DNA from 4 places in the Bacillus sp. JJ1503 genome. Region 3 is predicted to be linked to each of the others. Evidence: predicted binding sites of a transcription regulator. Region 3 holds the regulator's gene; each other region holds the start of a gene.

Region 1 (3,169 bases), on a different contig from region 3:
ATCAAGGCAGAATCGAAGAAATGATACAAGCAGTAACTGCTTCTCCTGCTGATGCATTAAGTGTTGTATGCACAAATTTTCCTGCAGTAGATAAAGTTGAATATTATGAAGAAAAATATAATATTCCAATGTACGACACGATCAATGTACTTATGTGGGAATGCTTAAAAATGGTAGATGTAGATCCAAGGACTGTAAAAGGATGGGGAAAAGTATTTTCAAGGGAAAAGGTAAGCAGATAAAAAGAAATCTTTTGCTGAGCATTCAACCTGTGGGGGGTTGCAATGCTCTCTTCATTTACTAAGATAGAAAGTTTTATCATGAGTCTGTACAGCGATTTTCGTCTTCTCTGACGACTCCATACATTTTACAGGATAGAAGATTAGCTATCCCAACCCTTATAAGTATGCAATTTTCAATGTTCAGACTTCATATCTTAATTATAACACGTATGAAAATTATTTAAAGATTTCTGGGAAAATAGACCTTGTTCTTTAAGTTTAATAAAGGGAGGAAGTCAATGATATCTGTAACTTTTGTCAAAGGAGATCGATTAGCTTTAGGAATAAAAACAGACAAGGGAATATTAGACGTAGAAGCAGCAGCTAATAACTATCCATTCATTAATAATGTGCCTAAAACAGTTACAGAACTTATTAATCATGGAGAACATGCGCAAAAAGTTCTTTCGAGACTAATCGAAATTTCATTTATGGATGATTCATTATTCCATATGGAGGATTCGTTAATTTTTGGTCCTTGTGTACCAGAGCCTAATAAAATTATTTGTATTGGATTGAATTATAAAAAGCATGCAGTGGAGTGTAATTTACCTATCCCTCCAGCGCCAATATTGATTAGCAAATTTAATAATACACTTACTGCTCATGAAAAAGACATAACCTTGCCGAGCGTATCTTCTCAGGTAGACTATGAAGCGGAATTAGTTATAGTCATTGGTAAAAAAGCGAAAAAAATTAAAAAAGAAAATGCACTATCTGTAGTATATGGTTATTGTGCAGCGAATGATGTGTCTGCTCGTGATTTGCAATCGAAAAGTTCGCAATGGCTTTTAGGAAAATCTTGTGATGGTTTTTGTCCAATTGGTCCAAATTTGGTCAGTAAAGAAGAAATCGAAAATCCGAATGATTTAAGAATTATGTCTATTGTAAATGGAGTAATTCGTCAGGATTCAAATACTTCAGATATGATTTTTAACTGTGAAGAGATTATTAGTTATGTTTCTGAACATTTAACCTTACAGCCTGGAGACATTATTCTAACTGGAACTCCAGAAGGTGTCATAATGGGGCTTCCTGAAGTGGAAAGAGTATGGTTACAGGATGGGGACGAAGTAACTGTGAAAATTGAAAGATTAGGCATTCTAACAAATTATTTTAGGTCGGAAGAAGGTCAGGAACAATCTAGTTTGAATTACATGGAATCTAATATTAATTGACTCGAATAAATTTTTTTCATCAAAGGCTGTAATCTTTAATAAGATTACAGCTTTTTTACTATAATTCTTATTAGGAATTAGTTATATTACCGGAAATTCAAGCAATGGTGTTCTTAGTTTAGTTATTTTATTTATTATCTGTTGAATCCTTTTGCTGGGTATACCGAATTAAGTAAAGTTTGTATCAAAGCACTAGGGTGTATATCAAGTTAGTAAATAAAGCTTAATGTATAGGGGACTGATATTCCATTTTGAGGAATGCAGCCTTTAACTTTATTCATATTCCACCTGTAAATAACATTTAAGCTATGAATATATTCAAAAATTGTAATTGATATTATTCAAAATAAGTCGTATAGTAGTTTTGGGATGATTGAAGGGCTTACATAAATAGTTGTTTAGTAACAGGATAACTATTTAATAGTATTTTAAGATGTTTTTAATTGCCTTTGTGAAAAATCACACAAGACATAAATTTCCTTCAGTTGATAGTAAAAATATTTATTTTGTAAAGGGGTAGTGAACATGACTGCAACGCTTACACAACCAAAACCTGAACAAGAGCATGTGTCGTATCAAGAGAAACTTGATATTCTTGATCAGCTTTTAAAACCTGAGGTACAGGAATCCTTAACAACATTAGTAGAGCAGCTGCCAAAGCTAACAGAGCTAGTAAATATTTTAAACAAATCATATGACTTCGCTCAATCAGTGGCAACTGATGATGTATTAAAGAATGATACAGTAAGTGCAATCGCTGAAATGGCAGGTCCAGTTAAGGACACTGTTAAAAGTATTGCAGCTACTGCTATTGAAGCAAAAGATCGTGCGGATGAAAGCCATGAAGTGATCGGTTTATTTGGCGTATTAAAAATGCTGAAAGACCCTCAAGCCCAAAAGCTTTTCCGTTTCGTTAATGCTTATCTTCAAATCTCTGGAGAAAAGAATAGCCAACAAAGATAAGTTCTTTTAATACAACTAGTAAGGACGGGATGATACATGTCAAAACATATTGTGATCTTAGGGGCAGGTTATGGCGGAGTTCTTTCAGCTTTAACTGTTCGCAAATACTTAAATAGTGAAGAAGCCTATGTTACTGTAGTAAATCAATATCCAACACACCAAATTATTACTGAGCTGCACCGTCTTGCAGGGGGAACAATTGCAGAAAAGGCTATTTCTATGCCGTTAGAAAAGGTTTTCAAAGGCAAAGATATTAACTTGAAAATTGCTAAGGTTGACTCATTCTCTGTTGACGAAAAGGCAGTAAAGCTTGATGATGGTTCCACATTAAAATATGACGTACTTGTTGTTGCTCTAGGAAGCAAAACTGGTTACTTTGGTATTCCAGGACTAGAGGAAAACAGCATGGTATTAAAATCAGTCGAAGATGCTAATAACATTTACAATCATATTGTTGGAAAAATTGAAGAATACAGCAAAACTCGAAATGAAGCAGATGCAACGATTGTTATTGGCGGCGGCGGATTAACTGGCGTTGAGCTAGTTGGTGAAATCGTTGATAATATGCCAAAAATCGCAAAAAAATATGGAGTAGATCCGAAAGAATTGAAAATCAAGCTTGTTGAAGCTGGTCCAAAAATTCTTCCGGTTTTACCTGATCACTTAATCGAACGTGCTACTGCAAGTCTTGAAGCTCGTGGTGTAGAATTCTTGACAGGTCTTCCTGTAACGAATGTAAATGGAAAT
Region 2 (3,169 bases), on a different contig from region 3:
AGTGAAGCGGTGACGATTCCGGTTATTGCTTCAGGAGGTGCAGGAAACGCGGAGCACTTTGCCGAAGCCTTTGTGGAGGGGAAAGCAGATGCGGCGTTGGCTGCTTCAATTTTTCACTATAAAGAAACGTCAGTAGCTGAAGTGAAGGCTTATTTAAAGGAAAAAGGAGTGCCTGTCCGATGAATATCGAGGAGCTATCATTTGATGAAAAAGGCCTCATCCCGGCAATCGTTCAGGATGCGACTACACGCGAAGTTTTGACATTAGCTTACATGAACCGGGAATCTCTTGAAAAATCAATCGAGTCAGGTGAAACGTGGTTTTTCAGCCGTTCTAGACGGGAGCTTTGGCATAAAGGAGCAACAAGCGGGAACACCCAGCGAATTGTTGAAATGAAATTTGACTGTGATAAAGACTCGATTGTGTTGCTCGTAGCTCCAGCTGGACCTGCTTGCCATACTGGGGCAGTAAGCTGTTTTGAGGAGAGCCTTTATCAATCGGGCGAATCTGCTGGCAGCCTATCAGATTATAGCATTCTCTTGTCTCTTGAAAAATTGATTAAAGAGCGGGAAGCGGAACGACCTGAAGGAGCCTACACGACTTATTTATTTGAAAAAGGCGTAGATAAAATTTTAAAAAAGGTTGGAGAAGAAGCAGCTGAGGTCATCATCGCCGCGAAAAACCGCGACAAAGAAGAGTTAAAATGGGAAGCGGCCGATCTGCTTTATCATTTACTCGTTTTACTTAGAGAGCAGGAGCTTCCGTTTAAAGAAGTGTTGAGTGTTTTGGATAAAAGACATGAAAAGAAATCAGCTGAATAGAGGAAGCGCATATATAGGGTATGAATGAGGAGACCAAATCACATAATGATTTGGTTTTTTTAGTATAGCTTTTCTTCGGGGGTGGATAAAAAGGAAAGTTTCTGTGATTAGTCATCGCAGGAGCTTTTCTTTGATTGTTCCGAAGTCACTGGTGTTTTTCTACGATAGAATCGTTTTCCACAAGATTTATTGCCCTTTGCATTATTTGTACCTACTAAGAGTAATTTTGATTTAATTATGTTTTCAATATAAATAACGGGCAAACGTAACATTGTGAAATATGTCACAATGTTTTCGAAAATGACTAGTAAATAAGAATAATTTTAATAATATAATTAATTTGAAGTTGGAGGAAAAAATACCCTAAACTTCCAATTTCGCAAAGTGAAATATAGGAGGGCATTTTTATGAAAAAAGTTAGCTATGTTTTATTAGTCATGTTACTTCTTGCAATCCTTGGCGCTTGTAGCAAGAATGAAGGTGCGGCAGTACCGGAAGACACTAACAAAGATGCAATAGTGAAAGAAGATGTTAAAGACCCAGAGCTAGAGGCAGCGAAAGCGAAGTTCGAGCCATTAGGTGAGATGCCGATTCCAGCAGACAATCCAATGACTGATGAAAAAGTAGAGTTAGGAAAGACGTTATATTATGACCCACAACTATCCGGGAACAACGTACAGAGCTGTATGTCATGCCATGCTCCAGGAGCAGGCTTCGGGGATGGAATGGAAAAGTTTATTGGTTTTGAAGGTTTTAAAGGTCCAAGAAACAGTCCAACAATCATCAATTCTGGCTATTATGCAGCTAATTTCTGGGATGGGCGAGCAGGTAGTTTAGAAGAACAAGCTTTAGGTCCAATTCAATCTGAAGTCGAGATGAACCAAAACTTGGATGAATTAGTTATTGAATTAAATGGTGTACCTACATATGTAGAGCAATTTAACACGGTTTTTAATGATAAAATTTCAGCTGATAATATTGCAAAGGCTATCGCTGCATTTGAACGGACAATTGTTATTTCCGATACGGCATTTGATCGTTATCTTCAAGGGGAAGAAGATGCAATTAGTGCTGATGCAAAAGATGGAATGAAATTATTTGTCGGAAAAGCAGGATGTATTTCTTGTCACGCAGGACCATTATTATCAGATCATAACTATTATAATTTAGGGATGTCCGGCGATGATGGCCGTTTCAATGTAACAGGGAAAGAAGAAGATAAAGGGAAATTTAGAACTTCCGGTTTAAGAGGTGTTGCCCATACTGCACCGTTTATGCATGACGGAAGCCTAGAAACGTTAACGGACGTTGTCCAATACTATAATGAAGGCGGAGGGGACCATCCGAATAAAAGTGTCCAAATGAGTCCTTTAAATTTAACTGAAAGTGAAGTTAATGCACTTATTGCTTTCTTAGAGAGCTTGAGCGGCGAGCTTCCAAAAGTTGAGACACCAGAGATTCCTTTAAATTAGTGCGAACAAAAAGACGGATCCTTATATAGTATAGGGTTCCGTTTTGAGGTGCATTTTGATTAAATGGAAATTGGCACAGGATTTAACCTGTGCCGATTTCCATTTCTATAAAGGTTTTTAAAACTTTATAGAAAATTGACAGATGAAATGACATAATAAAATTAAAGAATAATGATTGTAAAATAGGACATTAAATATAACGTAAATTAAGTTTGCGAAATAGTAATTATAGGGGGTGTATTAAATGAGTAGAGACACAAAGAATGTAATTTTGCTTGTTTTAGGGTTAATATTAGTAGCATTATCGAGATTCCCTATTATGTCGCAACCGATAGCCATATTAGTTGGGATAATCGGAGCAATTGTAATCATCTTCTCAGCTATTCTATTATATAGGACTAAAAAGAACAAAAACGAAGTTAATAATTGAATCTTTTATTTATGTGTCTTGTTCAATTCACAAGTGCTTAATAAGACATTTTAGATTTACAGTGTCAAAAAACTCTATAAACAATAAAAAAGGTGTGTCAAAACTGTTGTCAGTTTTCACCCTATTTTTATTGTCATTTTTGTGAAATGCACCTCAAAACTGAACGGTTTACTTATATAGGTGGCGGTCTTTTGGTAACTGTGAAGCCTATATTGTTTTAAATCGAATACACTTTACTAGGAGGTGCGCAAATTGAATAAAATCCTTATGCAAGTAAGCAGATATTTTTTAGGTGTTGTTTTCTTGGGGGCAGGTTTAAATGGTTATGCTGTTATCTTTGGATTAGATCCAATTGTACCAACAAGTCCTCAAGCCATGGCATTATTCGAATTTAAATATCTTTTAATTGTGGAAAAATCTTTAGAGGTTATATGTGGAATTTTACT
Region 3 (3,169 bases):
CGGGGTCCCGTTCATTGCGTTTTGGGGAACACTATCCGGGAAAAGCATGGCCGATATGGAAACAATCGCTGTCACATCTTGGATTGTCATTAGCTTTACGATCACATTAATTATTACGTTGGCAATCCTCCGAAAAGAAATGAAGGAAAGCCTTTCTATGAGAAATGCAACTTCTGCAGGTACTTCCATAGCCTGGGCCATTGGCGGAGTATTCCTTGCATTATTTGCGCAATCTATTGCCGCCAATATAGAAAATTTAATCGGAATTGAAATGGGATCGGAAAACACACAGCAAATTATTAGGCTTATTCAAGCTTCACCCATAGTCGTTGTGATCAGCTCAATTATTGGGCCAATCCTAGAGGAAATTGTCTTCCGAAAGGTTATTTTCGGAACGCTTCATAAGCGGCTAAACTTTTTTCTTTCTGCCTTAATAAGTTCTGTTATTTTTGCTCTAGCTCACTTTGAGTTTGAACATATTCTGTTGTACTCAGCGATGGGCTTTACTTTTGCTTTCCTATATGTCAAAACAAAGCGAATTCTAGTGCCGATTTTTGCGCATGTGGCCATGAATACACTTGTCGTCATTATCCAATTTAACAGAGAAAATATTGAAAACTGGATAAAAGAAGTGGAAAAAATGCAAAGCTTTATTGGAGGATTTTTATGAGAAGGACACCATTGTTATCAGGCATCATTTATATTATTCTTGGGATCCTCTTTACCTATATCGCGATCCAAAGCATTCAAAGAAACGATGGCTGGGGAATATTTACTTACTTTCTTATTATTATCGCAACCCTTGACTTAGGTACTGGCCTGCGGATGGTTGCCTTTCATTTCAAAATCGTCAATAACAAACAAAGAAAATGAGCACTATACAAATGCTCATTTTCTTTGTTTAGCTTATTCTTCCTCTTGTGGATAATGCTTAAGAAAGTAGATAAGCGACTGCAGCTCCACAGCTAAATCGATATGATGAATTCTGATGGAGGACGGCACAGATAAACGTGCAGGAGTAAAATTCAAAATTCCTTTTACACTGCCTTGAACAATTCGGTCAGCAATCGGTTGGGCTGCAAGAGCAGGAACAGTTAAAATCACAACTTGAATTTGTTCGTCCTCGATTACTTTTTCTAGATCACTCATATGGAATATCGGTACATCCCCAATGTATGTGCCAACTTTTCCTTCGTCTACATCAAAGGCTACTTCAATTTTCGTATTATTGTTTTTGAGGAAATTATAGTTTAAAAAGGCAGTGCCTAAATTACCAACCCCAATAAGAGCTACCTTCGTTAATTCATCCTGATCTAACGTTTTCCGAAAAAAGGTAAGCAAATAATTTACATTATAGCCATACCCTTTTTTCCCTAAAGCGCCAAAGTAGGAAAAATCCCGCCGAATTGTAGCAGAATCAACTTTTACCGCTTCACTTAATTCTGCAGAAGAGACTCTTTGTTTCCCAGAAGCATGCAAATTTTTTAAGAATCGATAATATAAAGGAAGCCGTTTGGCCGTTGCTTGTGGAATTTTTAATGACTCATTCGCCATTATCTTATCTCCTCTCGTAGAAACCTTTACGTTTGCTCATATGACAAATGTTTTATCAGTTAGCAGCTTTACTTCTTTAAATACACAATACATTATAACAAGGAATCCCTTTTAAAATCCCCATTTTTTCCGCCTGTCTTTTCTACTAAATAGGTTTTGCCAATGACCATCCCTTTATCAACAGCCTTACACATATCATAAACTGTTAAGGCACATACAGATGCTGCTGTTAACGCTTCCATTTCAACTCCAGTATGACCCTTTGTTTTGACCGTAGCTTCAATGAGCAGTGTATATTCTTCTTGATCGACATTCCATGAGTAGGAAATATCTACTCCCGTTAAAGGAATGGGATGACACATCGGAATAATTTCCCATGTTTTCTTGCATGCCATCACACCCGCAACTTGTGCTACGGCGAGGACATCTCCTTTTTTCATTGTATTCAAAGTGATTTTTTCATATATTTCTTGATTAACTGTAATACTTGAGTGAGCAATCGCAGTTCGGACCGTCACAGATTTCTCGCTAATATCGACCATCTTTGCTCTGCCTTCTTGATTAAAATGGGTAAAATCAGACATTAATAACACCTCACAACAAAATCATACACTATTTTTAGCCAAATGTGTAAAACACTTCACAATAATTCAAGTCCATCCTCACACACATTGCCCAACAAATATGAATGAGTTACACTTATTCTATAAAGCTTGAGGTGAACAAAAATGATTTTATTACAAGTCAATCAATTAATAAAGAACTTTGGTGCTGAAGTTATATTATCGAATATAAAGCTTGAAGTACAAACTAGAGATAGAATTGCCCTTGTGGGGCGCAACGGGGCTGGCAAGTCCACGCTTTTAAAAATGATAGCTGGCCAAATGTCCTATGATTCCGGTGACATTATTAAGCCTAAGGAAGTGGAAATCGGCTACCTTGCCCAAAATACCGGACTCGAGTCAGAAAGATCCATTTGGGATGAAATGTTAACTGTATTCGAGCATCTGCAAAAGCTTGAAAAGGAATTGCGGAAGCTCGAAGGTGAAATGTCTGATCCGCAAGCAATGGCTAATCCCGAAAAATATGAACGCATCTTAAAAGAATACGATGATCGGCAAGTTCAATTTAAAGAACAAGGCGGTTATCAGTACGAATCAGACATTCGCTCCGTTCTTCATGGACTGAACTTTCAATCCTTTAGCTATGATACGAAAATATCCACTTTAAGCGGGGGGCAAAAAACGAGGCTTGCTCTAGGAAAACTGCTGTTAAAGAAGCCTGATATTTTAATTTTGGACGAGCCTACCAACCATCTAGACATTGATACTTTATCTTGGCTTGAGCAATATTTGCTAACGTATGACGGGGCCATTTTAATCGTTTCCCATGATCGATATTTTTTAGATAAAGTCGTCTCCCAAGTCTATGAATTATCAAGAAATCAAAGCAAAAAATATATCGGTAACTACAGCTCTTATCTTGACCAAAAAGCGGCAAACTATGAACGTGACTTGAAGCAATTTGAAAAGCAGCAGGAAGAAGTAGCTAAACTGCAAGACTTTATTCAACGCAATCTGGCTCGGGCCTCCACAACCAAAAGGGCACAGAGCCG
Region 4 (3,169 bases), on a different contig from region 3:
AGCAGGTGCCGTTGCTGTCATTATTTACAATAATACGAAAGGTGCCTTTTTTGGCAACTTAGAGACGGATGTTTCGATTCCTGTCACGGCCCTGTCAAAAGCGAACGGTGAAAAAGTAAAAAGAGAAATAGCTAAAAACAAAGTATTTGCCAGAACTCATATTATTGAGGAAAAGGATATTCTTGCTGACTTTAGCTCCCGCGGTCCTGTGACCTCCACATGGGAAATAAAACCTGATGTGGTTGCGCCAGGGGTCGCGATTAACAGCACTGTACCTGGCGGGTATTTGCCTTTACAAGGTACGAGCATGGCGGCACCACATGTAGCGGGAGCCTGTGCATTAATTAAGCAAGCCCATCCAGACTGGGGTCCTGAGGAAATTAAAGCTGCTCTTATGAATACCGCAAAACCCATTTTCAATCAAAAAGGAAAGCTGTACCGGACATTCGAGCAAGGCTCCGGGAGAATTCAAATCGAACGGGCACTAAAAACCAATACGTTGGCTACGCCGGGATCCCTTCAATTCGGGAAGTTTCAACTCGCTGACAGCCTGCATGAGCACTCAAGCTATGTGACGATCAAAAATATCGGAACAAAAGGTCAATCCTATTCATTTTCGATCCCGCCTGCCGAAAATGGCCTGAGCTGGAAATTTCCTTTATCCTTCTTTTTAAAGCCAGGTGAGAAAAAGAGAGTGGAAATCAAGCTTTCTGTAGATCCGGAGCTGCTAAACAAAAAGATATATGATGGCAATATTATATTAAATGCGGGTTCACAAACAATCAACCTGCCATATCTTTATGTCCTTGAGGAACCTAATTATCCGCGGGTGATGGGATTTGGTTTAGGAAAAGGGGATAAAAAGGACGTGTATCGCTATGAAGTGTATTTGCCAGGAGGAGCGGAGGAGTTCGGGATTGCGATGTTTGAAGCAGAAAGTCTTCGCTTTATTGGATTTTTAGACTGGAAAAGGAACGTTGGAAAAGGGCAGCTTTTACAGGAAATCGACAGTCAACAGCTTCCGGACCCAGGGTTATATATTATCAAAGTTTTTGCCAAAAAGGCGGGAAAAGAAGATTCCATTGAGTCATATCTTTTCATACAGCAGAATGGACAATTGGTTGAACAAAATAGCCAAAAAAAAATAGCTAAAAAATGAGCGTAGCAAAACTGCGCTCATTTTTCAATAGATTTCGCGAAAATAAATTATGATAATTGTGTGAACATACCATATTTCCATCATTTTCAATGTGACTTTTTTCACTACAAACACATTGACATTGACAAGTGCCTATTGTATGCTTACAAAGGGTGTAAATGGCAGGGTTTTCAAAATGAAAAAGCAGTCATGGATCCCGTTATTATTGACTTTTTTAGTGATTCGCTTACCGTTCTCTTATACGGAGAGGATGCGTTTTCATGCGTCAAAAAAATCGCAGTCCATTTATCGCAATGGGTTTAATGTCTGCTATTCTTTCACAATTAGTCGGGTCTGTCTTAATTGGTATTTTTGTAGGAAGATGGCTAGACAGTAAGGCAGATACTGAACCGCTATTCCTTATTATAGGATTATTTCTCGGCTTAGCAACAGGAATTTTTGCTATGACTAGATTAATCCAACATTTTTTCACAGGAGAATAAAAGACCATGCCGGAATTTAAACTGATGTTCATCAGGCAACGAAAATACATATTTTTACTGTTGTCCATTTATGTTCTTGGCTGGGGATTTACCTCTTATCAATCTATTTTCCTAGGGCTTATCTTAGGAACATCCTTAAGCTTATTTAATTTATGGCAGATGGCGAGAAGGGTTGATAAGTTCGGACAAGCGGTGGAAAAGGGAGGAAAGGTGCGTTCCTTAGGGATGGTTTCCAGGATGGCATCGGCCGTTTTAGCGGTGATGATCGCGATGAAGTATCCGGAAAATCTGCACCTGATTAGCGTAGTTTTTGGATTAATGACAGCCTATATTGTCATTATGATAGATTATTTTATTCAATCTTTTCATTTACGTAAATAGTGGGGAAGAGAGGTGAAACACATATGCATCATGAAGCTCCTATAGGTGAGTTTATGGGCTTATCATTTAACTTGGCAAACGTTTTGATGATCACAATTGCAAGTGCTGTTGTATTCATCATTGCACTTCTTTCCACCCGTCGTTTAGCCATGAAACCAACCGGAATGCAGAACTTCTTCGAGTGGATCATGGATTTTGTCAAAGGAATTGTCAATAGTACGATGGATTGGAAAACTGGCGGTAGATTCCATATATTAGGAATTACTTTACTTATGTATATCGCTATATCCAACTTTTTAGGGCTTCCGTTTTCAGTTGTCATTAATGATTATTTATGGTGGAAATCACCTACAGCTGATCCGGTTATTACCCTAACTTTAGCAACGATGGTTGTTGCCCTTTCACATTATTATGGCATTAAAATCAAGGGTATTAAGGAATACGGACGTGATTTTGTAAGACCGATGCCGTTTTTATTTCCTCTTAAAATTATTGAGGAATTTGCCAATACCTTGACACTTGGTTTGCGTCTTTATGGTAACATTTTTGCGGGTGAAATTTTGCTTGGGCTTCTTGCTGGAGGTCTGGCAACCGGATTTTGGGGTCATATTGGAGCCATCATCCCAACGCTTGCTTGGCAAGGGTTCTCTGTTTTCATTGGCGCCATTCAGGCATTTATCTTTACAATGTTAACAATGGTTTATTTAGCTCACAAAGTGAGCTCGGACCATTAATATATATACCTGTTCATCATATGAACAAACACAAATAAACAAAAAAATATTTATACAATTTTAAGGAGGAACTTAATAATGGGTCTTATAGCAGCAGCAATCGCAATCGGTTTAGCAGCACTAGGTGCCGGTATCGGTAACGGTCTTATCGTTTCAAGAACAGTAGAAGGTATCGCTCGTCAGCCAGAAGCACGCGGTATGCTTCAAACAACAATGTTCATCGGGGTTGCGTTAGTAGAGGCGATTCCTATCATCGCGGTAGTTATCGCGTTCATGGTTATTGGTGGCTAATACCGAGTTAAAATGTTCCAAAATGGCGAAGATCATTCTATGAGAACCTTCGCCTTTCCTTTATGTCAATATTCCTGAAAAATTCGTTTTCATATACACAGAAACTTGAGAGACTCTTGAAG

Evidence for each region. Region 3 encodes Rex, which represses fermentation and respiration genes when NADH is low (regulators of the CRP and FNR family bind a similar motif). Its sites were predicted from a motif close to TTGTGAAATATTTCACAA; they were not measured.
Region 1: a site for Rex is predicted at 1,909-1,926, ahead of V7149_RS15570 (DUF1641 domain-containing protein). Genes of this name have one in related genera too.
Region 2: a site for Rex is predicted at 1,093-1,110, ahead of V7149_RS02155 (cytochrome-c peroxidase). Genes of this name have one in related genera too.
Region 4: a site for Rex is predicted at 1,249-1,266, ahead of V7149_RS06595 (AtpZ/AtpI family protein). Genes of this name have one in related genera too.

The regions. Positions count from the first base shown of each region.
Region 1 covers NZ_JBALOZ010000200.1:3,711-6,879, forward strand. Annotated here, with positions in the region: gene V7149_RS15560 (maleate cis-trans isomerase family protein) at 1-242, shown strand, start outside; gene V7149_RS15565 (fumarylacetoacetate hydrolase family protein) at 521-1,459, shown strand; gene V7149_RS15570 (DUF1641 domain-containing protein) at 1,985-2,422, shown strand; gene V7149_RS15575 (NAD(P)/FAD-dependent oxidoreductase) at 2,459-3,169, shown strand, end outside.
Region 2 covers NZ_JBALOZ010000016.1:11,839-15,007, forward strand. Annotated here, with positions in the region: gene hisF (imidazole glycerol phosphate synthase subunit HisF) at 1-183, shown strand, start outside; gene hisIE (bifunctional phosphoribosyl-AMP cyclohydrolase/phosphoribosyl-ATP diphosphatase HisIE) at 180-821, shown strand; gene V7149_RS02155 (cytochrome-c peroxidase) at 1,229-2,293, shown strand; gene V7149_RS02160 (hypothetical protein) at 2,538-2,723, shown strand; gene V7149_RS02165 (hypothetical protein) at 2,976-3,169, shown strand, end outside.
Region 3 covers NZ_JBALOZ010000169.1:4,400-7,568, reverse strand. Annotated here, with positions in the region: gene V7149_RS13740 (CPBP family intramembrane glutamic endopeptidase) at 1-670, shown strand, start outside; gene V7149_RS13735 (YdiK family protein) at 667-873, shown strand; gene V7149_RS13730 (redox-sensing transcriptional repressor Rex) at 907-1,554, opposite strand; gene moaC (cyclic pyranopterin monophosphate synthase MoaC) at 1,647-2,138, opposite strand; gene V7149_RS13720 (ABC-F family ATP-binding cassette domain-containing protein) at 2,283-3,169, shown strand, end outside.
Region 4 covers NZ_JBALOZ010000071.1:11,398-14,566, forward strand. Annotated here, with positions in the region: gene V7149_RS06590 (S8 family serine peptidase) at 1-1,159, shown strand, start outside; gene V7149_RS06595 (AtpZ/AtpI family protein) at 1,420-1,641, shown strand; gene V7149_RS06600 (ATP synthase subunit I) at 1,648-2,022, shown strand; gene atpB (F0F1 ATP synthase subunit A) at 2,046-2,756, shown strand; gene atpE (F0F1 ATP synthase subunit C) at 2,835-3,047, shown strand.